2 regions of the Variovorax sp. AC103 genome follow, and region 1 is predicted to be linked to the other one. Evidence: predicted binding sites of a transcription regulator. Region 1 holds the regulator's gene; the other holds the start of a gene.

Evidence for each region. Region 1 encodes LexA, which represses DNA repair genes until DNA is damaged. Its sites were predicted from a motif close to ACTGTATNNNNATACAGT; they were not measured.
Region 2: the regulator LexA is predicted to act here: its motif matches at 2,597-2,614, upstream of imuA (translesion DNA synthesis-associated protein ImuA).

The regions. Positions count from the first base shown of each region.
Region 1 covers NZ_CEEDFC010000001.1:502,414-507,676, reverse strand. The annotation lists gene AC0IYU_RS02300 (MFS transporter) at 37-1,206, opposite strand; gene AC0IYU_RS02295 (D-2-hydroxyacid dehydrogenase family protein) at 1,203-2,210, opposite strand; gene AC0IYU_RS02290 (hypothetical protein) at 2,312-2,689, opposite strand; gene lexA (transcriptional repressor LexA) at 2,827-3,510, opposite strand; gene AC0IYU_RS02280 (asparaginase) at 3,584-4,546, shown strand; gene adk (adenylate kinase) at 4,591-5,247, opposite strand.
Region 2 covers NZ_CEEDFC010000012.1:206,816-212,078, reverse strand. The annotation lists gene AC0IYU_RS19175 (PAS domain-containing sensor histidine kinase) at 279-1,451, opposite strand; partial or broken gene AC0IYU_RS19170 (SOS response-associated peptidase family protein) at 1,553-2,475, opposite strand; gene imuA (translesion DNA synthesis-associated protein ImuA) at 2,628-3,470, shown strand; gene AC0IYU_RS19160 (Y-family DNA polymerase) at 3,412-4,800, shown strand; gene AC0IYU_RS19155 (error-prone DNA polymerase) at 4,811-5,263, shown strand, end outside.

The DNA of each region.
Region 1 (5,263 bases):
GCGGAGGCCTTTTTCTGCGGGCAGGCCTTCGAACAGTCAGGCCGACCGGCCGCTTCGGTCGATGGCCACGCTCAGCGCCATGGCCAGCAACAGCACGGCGAGGCCGAGCCAGCTCATCCAGGCACCTGCGTCGTTGGCCAGCAGCCAGCCGCCGAGCGCGGCGCCCACCGCCTGGCCCGTGTAGATGCCCGAGCTGTTCAGCGCCACCGAGCCCGGCGCGAGGGCAGGTGCAAGGCCCACCAGGCGCGCCTGCTGGGCCGAATTGGTCGCGAAGCAGCCCAACCCCCAGGGCACCAGCACCACGGCCAGCCAGGCGAGCGTGGAAGCCAGCGGCCACAGCAGCAGGCTCACGGCGATCAATGCGCTGGTGATGAGCACCATGCGCCCGGCGCCGACACGGTCGATGTAGCGGCTGACCACCATGTTGCCGATCAGGCCGAAGATGCCGAACAGTGCCCATATCACGCTGAGCGCGGTCGCGTCGGCGCCGTAGCTCTGCTTGAGGATCGGGCCGAAATAGCTGGACAGCACGAACTGGCCCGCGCCCTGCAGCGCCGTGACCGAGACGATGCCCATCAGCACCGGGCTGCGCAGCACACGCGACCAGGCCGCCGCCGTCAGCACGGCGGGACGAATGCCGTTCGGCAAGGTCAGCCAGATCGATGCGGCGCTCGAGACACTGAGGGCGGCGATGGCCATGAATGCCATGCGCCAGCCCAGATGGCCGCCGATCAACGCGCCGATGGGCAGGCCCAGCACCGAGGCCATGGACCAGCCCAGAAAGACGAAGGTGACGGCGCGCCCGCGCTGCTCCGCCGGCACCAGCATGCCGACGCACGCCGCGGCCTGCGGGGTGAAGATGGCCGGCGCAATGACCGTGAGCATGCGTACCGGCAGGAGGGCGCCGAAGGTCGGCATCCAGGCCGCGAGCAGGTGCCCGGCGGCGTACCAGAGCATGGTGAGGGCCAGCAGCTGGCGCCGGTCCCAGCCCGCGACCGCGGCGGCCAGCAGCGGCGCACCGATGCACATCACCACCGCGGCGGCCGTGATCAGCTGCCCGGCGGTGGCGACGCCAACCGACAGCGACACGCTGATTTCATTGAGCGTGCCCGGCACCACCATCACGCCGGTGCCGATCACGAAGTTGCCGGCGAGCAGCGCCCAGAGCGCACGTTGCGACGTGCGCTGCGGCGCGACCGGGCTCACCGGCGGACCTGCAGCGCGCCCGGGTTCACGATGTTGGTGGGATTGCCGTTGATGTAGCTCACGACGTTGTCGAACGCCTGGCCGAAGTAGCTCTCGTAGCTTTCCTGCTCCACGTAGCCGATGTGCGGCGTGCAGATGCAGTTTTCCAGCCGAAGCAGCGCGTGGCCCTGCAGCGGCGGCTCGCTCTCGAACACGTCGATGGCGGCCAGCCCCGGGCGGCCGCGGTTGAGCGCGGCGAGCAGGGCATCGGCTTCGACCAGTTCGGCGCGCGAGGTGTTGACGAACAGCGCCGTCGGCTTCATGCGGGAGAGATCTTCCAGCGTGATGAGGCCGTTGGTCTCTTCGTTGAGCCGCAGATGCACCGACAGCACGTCGGCGGCGGCGAAGAATTCATGGCGATTCTGCGCGACCTGGAAGCCGTCGGATCGGGCCTTGGCGCAGCTGGCTTCACGCCCCCAGATCACGACCTGCATGCCGAACGCCTGACCGTAGCGCGCCACGAGTTGGCCGATGCGGCCATAGCCCCAGATGCACAGGGTCTTGCCCTTGAGCACGGAGCCGAGTCCGAAATTGGGCGGCATCGACGCCGACTTGAGTCCGGATTGCTGCCACGCGCCGTGCTTGAGGTTGCTGATGTACTGCGGCAGCCGGCGCATGGCGGCCATGATGAGCGCCCAGGTGAGTTCGGCGGGCGCCTGCGGAGAGCCGGAACCCTCGGCCACTGCCACGCCGCGCTCGGTACATGCCGCGACGTCGATGTGGCCGGCGACGCGCCCGGTCTGCGAAATGAGCTTGAGCTTGGGCAGCTTTTCGATGAGCTGGCGAGAAATCTGGGAGCGCTCGCGAATCAGCACGATCACATCGGCGTCCTTGAGGCGAACCGACAGTTGCCCGATGCCTTTCACCGTGTTGGTGTAGACCTTGGCCGCGTACGCGTCCAGCTTGGCGGCGCAGCGCAATTTGCGCACCGCGTCCTGGTAGTCGTCGAGGATCACAATGTTCATGGCGTGCCATTGTGCCTCGCAGCATTGGCATGTCGCACCAGTGAACGTTTGGATACCCGGCCCGCGGCGGCTTCCGGGCCCCTCGGCAGGGGCGTTTTGCGTCAGTGCAGCCGCGTCGAGCGGTGGAGCGTGGCCAGGGTTTCTGCGGCTTCGAGGGCGGCCAGCCGGTCGAGCTCGTCGCACACGTCGGCCATGCGCCCGGAGATCACGACGCGGTTGTTGCGCTGCTGGCCTTTGCCGTCGACCACGCGAACCACGCGCAGGGGGCGTGCAGGGGCCGTGGCGACCTCGGGCGCCGTGGCGTTGCTGCCGACGCGGGTGGTGCAAGCGGGGCGCACGGCCACGTAACGCAATCCGGCGGACGTGTCGTTGGCGTCGAGCCGATCCCTGGCGTGGGGTCGGCGCGCCGGAATCAGGCGGTTGGCCAGCGATTGCAGCGGCATCCAGAAATCAGCGATGGCGAGGAGGGCGATTCCCATGTGAACTCCAAAAAAGTATGAGGTTGAACACAGGCAGGATTTCTTGAATCGGCCGCGACAGGGTGATGGCGACTTCGCGCCATACGCCCGCCACCTGTCGCGGCCGGATGAGGTGCTGTTGCCAGCAGGCCATGGGCCTACATGAGCATGGTGTTGCGGATGAGCCCGACCGCGAGGCCTTCGATTTCGAAGGGCTCGCCCGGCTGCACGATGATGGTCGGGTAGTCGGGGTTTTCGGCGTGCAGCTCGATGACCTGCTTGTTGCGCTTGAGGCGCTTGACGGTCACTTCTTCGCCCAGCCGCGCAACCACGATTTGCCCGTTGCGCGCTTCCTTGGTGGCCTGCACGGCGAGCAGGTCGCCGTCCATGATGCCGGCGTCGCGCATCGACATGCCGCGCACCTTCAGCAGGTAGTCAGGCTGGCGCTGGAACAGCGTGTTCTCGACGTAGTAGGTCTGGTCCACATGCTCTTGCGCCAGGATGGGCGAGCCGGCTGCGACACGGCCGATGAGCGGCAGCGCCAGCTGGGCCATGCCAGGCAGCGAGAGCGAGAACTGGCCGCCTTCGCGGTGGCGCGTTTCGTTGAGCGAGCGCAGGGCGTCGCCCTTGAGGCGAATGCCGCGCGAGGTGCCGCTGACGAGTTCGATCACGCCCTTGCGGGCCAGCGCCTGCAGGTGCTCTTCGGCGGCGTTGGCCGACTTGAACCCCAGCTCATTGGCGATTTCGGCGCGCGTGGGTGGCGCACCGGTGCGTGCGATGGCACTCTGGATCAAGTCCAGGATCTGCTGCTGGCGGGCTGTAAGCTTCACGGCGAACTGCATGTGTGGTTCCTTGCGGCACTGGGTAGATATCCAGTAGCTGTATTTTTAACCAGTTTTTAAAAGTTGACAAGTCATGGTCAATTCCCCTTTGCCTGACGTGCGCCGCGTGGTGGTGCTGGGTACCGGCGGCACCATCGCTGGCAAGGCTGCCAGCAGCGGCGACAACATCGGCTACACCGCAGGGCAGGTGGGCGTGGCCGACCTGTTGGGCGGCATCGAGCCGCCCGCCGGAGTGACGCTGGTCGCTGAGCAGGTGGCGCAGCTCGACAGCAAGGACATGTCCTTCGAGGTCTGGCAGAAGCTGGCTCAGCGCTGCGCGCATTGGCTCGCGCAACCGGACGTCGCGGGCATTGTGATCACGCACGGCACGGACACGCTCGAGGAAACAGCCTTCTTCCTGCACAGTGTGCTGGCGGCGACCAAGCCGGTCGTGCTGACCTGCGCGATGCGACCCGCGACCGCGCTGGCGCCCGATGGTCCCCAGAACGTCCGGGACGCAATCGGCGTTGCTGTCACTGCAGGCGCGCGGGGTGTGACGGCGGTGTGCGCTGGAACCATCCACAGCGGTCTGGACATCCAGAAGACCCACACCTACCGGCTGGAAGCCTTTGCGTCAGGCGATGCCGGGCCGGTGGGCTATGTGGAGGAAGGGGAAGTGCGCCTGGTCCGGGCATGGCCCGAAGCGGCTGTGTCTCGCAGGGCGAAGATCTTCGACGCCAGCGGCTTGCGGTGGCCTCGCGTCGAGATCGTCATGAGCTACGCGGGTGCCAGTGGCGCGCTGATCGATGCGCTCGTCCAGTCCAACGGTGCTGAGCCGCCGCGAGGACTGGTGCTCGCGGCAACCGGCAACGGCACGCTGCACCATTCGCTCGAAGAAGCCGCGCTGAAGGCTCAGGCCGAAGGTGTGGCGGTGATTCGTGCCACGCGATGCGTTAATGGACGCATCCTGCCGAAGGCAGGCGATCAGTTGCGCGACGCAGGCGCGTTGACGCCGGTGAAGGCGCGCATCGCGCTGATGCTGGAACTGCTCGGGTAAGAGAAAAAGCCGCCCCGTGCAAATGGCCGAGGGCGGCTGCGAAATCAGCTGCTCAGTGCGGCCAGCGCACGCTGGGTGATTTCATCGACCGTGCCCACGCCCTTGATGGCGCGATACTTCGGCGCGGCGGCGGGGTCGGCCTTGGCCCAGGCCGAGTAGTAATCCACCAGCGGGCGCGTCTGCTGGCTGTACACGTCCAGTCGCTTGCCCACGGTTTCTTCCTTGTCGTCTTCGCGCTGGATCAGGTCTTCTCCCGTCACGTCGTCCTTGCCTTCCACCTTGGGCGGGTTGAACTTGACGTGGTAGGTGCGCCCCGATGCCGGGTGCGAGCGACGGCCGCTCATGCGTTCGATGATGTCGCTGAAGGGCACGTCGATCTCAAGCACGTAGTCAAGCTTGACGCCGGCTGCCTTCATGGCGTCGGCCTGAGGAATGGTGCGCGGGAAGCCGTCGAACAGGAATCCGCTGGCGCAGTCGGCTTGGGCAATGCGTTCCTTCACCAGATTGATGATCAGGTCGTCGCTGACCAGTGCGCCCGCATCCATGATGGCCTTGGCCTGTTGCCCCAGCGGCGTGCCTGCCTTGACGGCAGCGCGCAGCATGTCGCCGGTCGAGATTTGGGGAATGCTGTATTTCTGGCAAATGAAGGCCGCCTGCGTGCCTTTGCCCGCCCCGGGCGCGCCCAGCAAAATTAGTCTCATGGTGTCCTCGGACGGT
Region 2 (5,263 bases), on a different contig from region 1:
AGTTGTTGATGGGGACTAGGCTCCTATGCTCCGAGCAGGCTTTCAAGATGGTTGGACAGGACGCTCACAGAGATGTGGCATTGGCTCCCGCGCAACTCGTCTGGCCATTCGTGGGCAGCGCTTGAAGCCCAATCTATTCGTCGCCTTGCCAATTGGTTGCCGGTTCTTCCGATGGTCAGCCCATGGATCGAAGGTCTGGAACGAAAGAGTGCTCTCGCGCCCTAGGAATTTCTCAGTGCGAGCGGCTCTTGAGCCGGCAAGGTCGTCCTACACCTTGTTCAAGCAGCAATGGCCGAGCCGAGTGGGAGGCGAACGCTGAACTCGGTGCCGTGTCCCTTTCCGTCGCAACGGACATCGACGAACCCGCCATGGGCGTGAACAAGATCCCTCACCAGCGAAAGCCCAACCCCGAAGCCGCCCTCCGACTGCTGAGGATTTTCTTGGGTGAACAGCTCGAAGATCACCGGAAGCAGGGAGGGATCGATGCCAACGCCGGTGTCCTCTACCTTTATCACCGCGTGATCGATCTCCACGGTGAAGCGAAGCCAGATCTTTCCGCCCGCGGGCGTGTACTTGATGGCGTTGTGGAGGAGGTTGAACACGATTTGGTGCAGCCGCTGACGGTCAGCCAGGAGGGGGACAGGCGCAGCGGGAACCAGGACGGACAGGGTTTGCTGCTTCTTCGCAGCGTCCGCAACCACAACGTTTGCAATATCCACGATCTCCGCGCCCAGGTCGAACGTGGTCTTGGTCAGGCTCAACTTTCCCGCCCCGAAGCGGACGACTTCCGCCAGATCGTCCATCATCCGATCGACCAAAATGACTTGCCGGTTGATTACGTCGACAGGCTTTGCCAGGTCATTGATCACCAGCCCCTTCTTGTCCATGATTTCGGCGGCAATGCGTGCCGGCCCCAGGGCGTTGCGAACTTCATGCACCAGGCGCCCAAAGAATGCGTCGCGTCCTTGAATGGTCTCGTGAGCGCGTCGAAGCCGGTTCTCCGTGGTCTCGATCTGCGCCCGCAGATTGGTTCGATCTGCCATGACCTTCACAAAGCCAACGTGCTGACCCTGGTCTCGCAGGGCGACCATGCTGCCCGTCACCCAAATGCGCGCGCCGTCCTTGCGCACATGCCAGCGGTCGTCTTCCGAGCGATGCGCAGAAACCGCGACTTGGCGTTCCAACTGAGGCAACCCCAGTTCGCGGTCCTCCTCAACGAAGAGCACGTCGATGAGTTGCCCCACGATCTCGCTCTCGGCATAGCCGAAGAGCGCCGCCGCGGCGCCTTGCCAAGACGTGATCACGCCTTCCGCATCGAGCAAAACGAAGGCGATGTCGGGCGACTGCTGCCAGAGCAGGGCCGCTGCTCTTGCCGGGTCGATTCCCTTAGCAGAAACAGCTGATCCCGTGGGGTCCGTTGGACGAGGGGCCTCGTTGTTGTATGCCGTCATACGCCTATCCTAGGCGGATCACAGGCCCGCGGCGAGCGATGCCCAGCTTCGGCGGCCATTCTCTGGCCACGGTTTCCTCGCCATGGGCGCAGGAAAACTGGTCAAGCGGCGAGGCGGTGCTCGTAGTACGGGCGCGCGCGGTCATCGAGGATTGCGTATTGGGCGTCCAGATTGCCTTTGTCCGGCCTTAACCAAGCGTCGATGTTCTCAAGCTTGAGTGGTATGGGGCAACGATCATGGCCGGCCGCCGCAATCTCTGGCGGCGGCTCATCCATGATGACGGCGAACGACAGCAGGTCTGGCTGTCCCGGCGCAGTCCACTTGGACCACAGGCACGCCAGCCACATGTCCTGCTCCGGCCTTGGCCTGAACTCAAGGACGGTGTCCTTGCCTTCAAGATCGACATGCTCATAAAAGGCATTGATCACCATGACACCGTGCGACACGCCAAATTGGCCCCGCCAAAACCCTTCGAGGTTGTCGCGCCGGGCGTTGTACGTACCCGGGTAGAGGAAATCGAATTTCTCGGGCTTGCCCGCTGACCTGCACTGGTAGCGCATCGGCTTGATCACCCGATGCCCGTCTTCCCAGATCATCACTGGCGCATAGACGCCCGGAAATATCCGCGCATCGCGTGGTTCTGGTTCGGCTCGCCTCAAGTCGGCCAGCTTGCCAAGTCCCCATTCCACCTTGGTTGTGGCGATGCGCACATCCTCGGACGCTTTCTTCGTCGTCTTGACTAGCAGCTTGCGCTGGCCATCGGCCAGGCGCTTGCGCTGAGCGAAAAGGTCTTGCTCGAGCTTGGTGGCTTGCTGGGTGTTGAATGCATCGATGAGGTGTTTGATGCCCCGCTCGTCCTCGTTCTCGGGGCTCATGAACGCGGCATCCATCGCCTTGGGATCTTGGTCTTCGGATTCGACTGGCGCTCGTAGTACAGCGCTGCGAAAGCGTCCAGCGTCAGCACGCCCCCGAACATCCGGAAGAACTGCTTGTAGTCGGCACGAATCTGGGCTGAGTAGCACATGCGTCACCTCCTGCGAATTCGCCCAGCGGGATTGCTGAGTTCGTTCATCTGGCCCGTACCGAGCGGCAAGAGGCCAACCAAATTTGTAAACCTTCTTGCTCAAGCTGCACGGCGCAGAGATACTGTACATCCATACAGTAATAGGAGCCTCGATGGCCATCTCCCTGTTGTGGGCTGATGGCGAAAACACGCCCCCAGTCCCACAGTCTTTCACGCCTTCCGGTGTGGCGCAACGCTGGCCCGTCGGGCTCCCGCACGCCGTGGAAGCGGCAATCTGGCGGGGTGATGCGCTCGGCTCGCCGGTCACGTCCACGCTCGGCACCGGCTTCGAGGCGCTGGACGCTGAGTTGCCTGGCAATGGCTGGCCGTGCCAGTCGTTGACGGAGGTCCTGCAGGTCCAGCCCTCTGTACTTGAATGGCGCTTGCTTGCCCCCGCGATGCGTGTCGTGGTCGCCCAGGGCAAGCAGATCGTCGTCGTCGGCCCGCCGAAGGCCCCGCATCTGCCCGGCCTGCGCCATCTCGGCCTGGATGAACGCCAGCTGGTGTGGGTCAACGCGGACAAGCCGGTGGAGCGCCTGTGGGCCACCGAGCAGCTCATCAAGGCCAACGCTGCGGGCATGCTGGTGAGCTGGCTGCCCCAGGCCCGCCAGGAACAGATCCGCCGCTTGCAGGTCTGCGCCCAGAGCTGCGACGGCCCGGTCATCCTGTGCCGGCCGGAGTCGGCCGCGCATGAAGCGTCGGCTGCGCCGCTGCGCCTGCAGGCCCGCCTGGGCGTCGACTGGGAACTGCACGTTCACCTGCTCAAGCGCAAGGGACCGCCGCATGAGGGCGAACTGCGCTTGCCCTCTATCCCTGGCGGGCTGGAAACGGTCCTGACGCCGCGCCTTCGCTACCCGAGCCGCCTGATCGCGGCCCGCCAGTGCAGGGAGCTCTCCCATGCTGTGGGCAGCCCTTCTTCCCGACAGCCTTCCGGACGACCCGCAGCGGCGCACTGAGGCGCTCGACGGGCTCGCGACGTGGTGTCTTCAGTTCACACCCCGCGTCGCTGTCCTCGAAGCGCTTTTGCAATGCCCGGCGGTCGTCATGGAGATGGAGCAGAGCTTGCGCCTGTTCGGCGGCAAGCGCCGTCTGGTCGAACGCGTGCGCGAGGAATCCAGGGACCTCGGCGTGCGGCAGTTGAGCTGGGCGCCGACGAGCCTGGCCGCGCTGGCCGTGGCCCGGGCTGGGCTGTCCAACGGCTTTGCCAAACCGCTCGCCCAGCTCCTCGACGCGCTGCCGCTTGAGACGCTGACGCAGGTAGCCACGCACCAGGCGACGCTGGCCCGGCTGGGCTGCCGAACCTTGGGCCAGGTGCGCGCGCTGCCGCGGGGTGGCCTGAGTCGGCGGTTTGACTCTCAGCTGCTGGCGACGCTCGACCAAGTCTATGGTCTGCGTCCCGAGACCTACCCCTGGGCGCAGCTGCCCGAGACCTTCCACGCGAAGCTGGAGCTCATGGCGCGGGTCGAGCACGCCCCCGCAATACTGTTCGGTGCGCGCCGTTTGGTGCTCCAGATGGCCGGCTGGCTCATGGCACGGCGCTCGGGCGTCACCGCCTTCACGCTACGCTGGTGCCATGACGCGATGCGCTCGAAGTCTGCGGGCGATGGCGGCGAACTTACCGTGCGCACTGCCCAAGCAACCCGTGACACGGAGCACCTGATTCGGCTGCTGGCCGAGCACCTCGACAAGGTCGAGCTGCTGGCGCCGGTCGGCGACCTAGAACTGCTGGCCACCGAGGTGCAATCGCTGGAGGAAAAGAGCTTCTCCATGCTGCCTGAGGCACGGCAGTCGGGAGAAAGTTTGGCGCTCGTGCTCGAGCGCATCGCGGCTCGTCTCGGGCCGGACCGGGTGCTGCGCCCCGTGATCCTCGAAGACCACCGAATGGAATGGATGTGCCGCTGGCGGCCTGCACCGGAGCCGGCACCGCGCGCAAGGAGCTGCATGGTCGAAGTGCCGCAGCCCACCTTCATCCTGGCGAAGCCGCTGCGCCTGGCGACACAGAACAACCGGCCGCTCTACCAAGGCGTGCTGCAGTTGCTCGCGGGCCCGCACCGGGTCGAAGGCGGCTGGTGGGATCGGACCACGCAAAGCGAAGAAGGAGAGCGGGTAGGCGAAGGAAAAGGAAAAGGGGAGGGCGCGCCTGCACCCGCGTCACCCGAGACCACTCGACACAGCGCCCGCGACTACTGGGTGGCCGTGAGTGAACACGCGGGCGTGCTGTGGATCTTCCAGATGCGCTTGGCAAAGGAAGGGACGGCGTGGTTCCTGCACGGCACCTTCGCCTGAGTGATCGCGTATGGAACTGCCCGACTACGCCGAACTCCGCTGCGTGAGCAACTTCAGCTTCCTGCGCGGTGCGAGCCAACCGGAGGAGCTCGTCGAACGTGCGAAGCAGCTCGGCTATACCGCCCTGGCCATTACCGACGAATGCAGCCTGGCCGGCGTGGTGCGCGCCCACGTGGCAGCGAAAGACCACGGCCTCAAATTGCTCATCGGCAGCCAGTTTCTCGTCGAGCCCGAGGATCTGGAACAGGATGCAACGCCGTTCACGCTCACCGTCCTTGCCTGCAATCTGGATGGCTACGGCAACCTCTCCGAGTTCATCACCAAGCTGCGCCGCGCGTCGGAGAAGGGCATATACCGATTGCCGCTTGCGGACATCCAGGGCCGTGAGCTCGAGAACTGCGTGGTGTTGGCGTCGCCGAAGCGCATGTGCTCGCCGGCGCAACTTCGCTGGCTCGGCAACTGG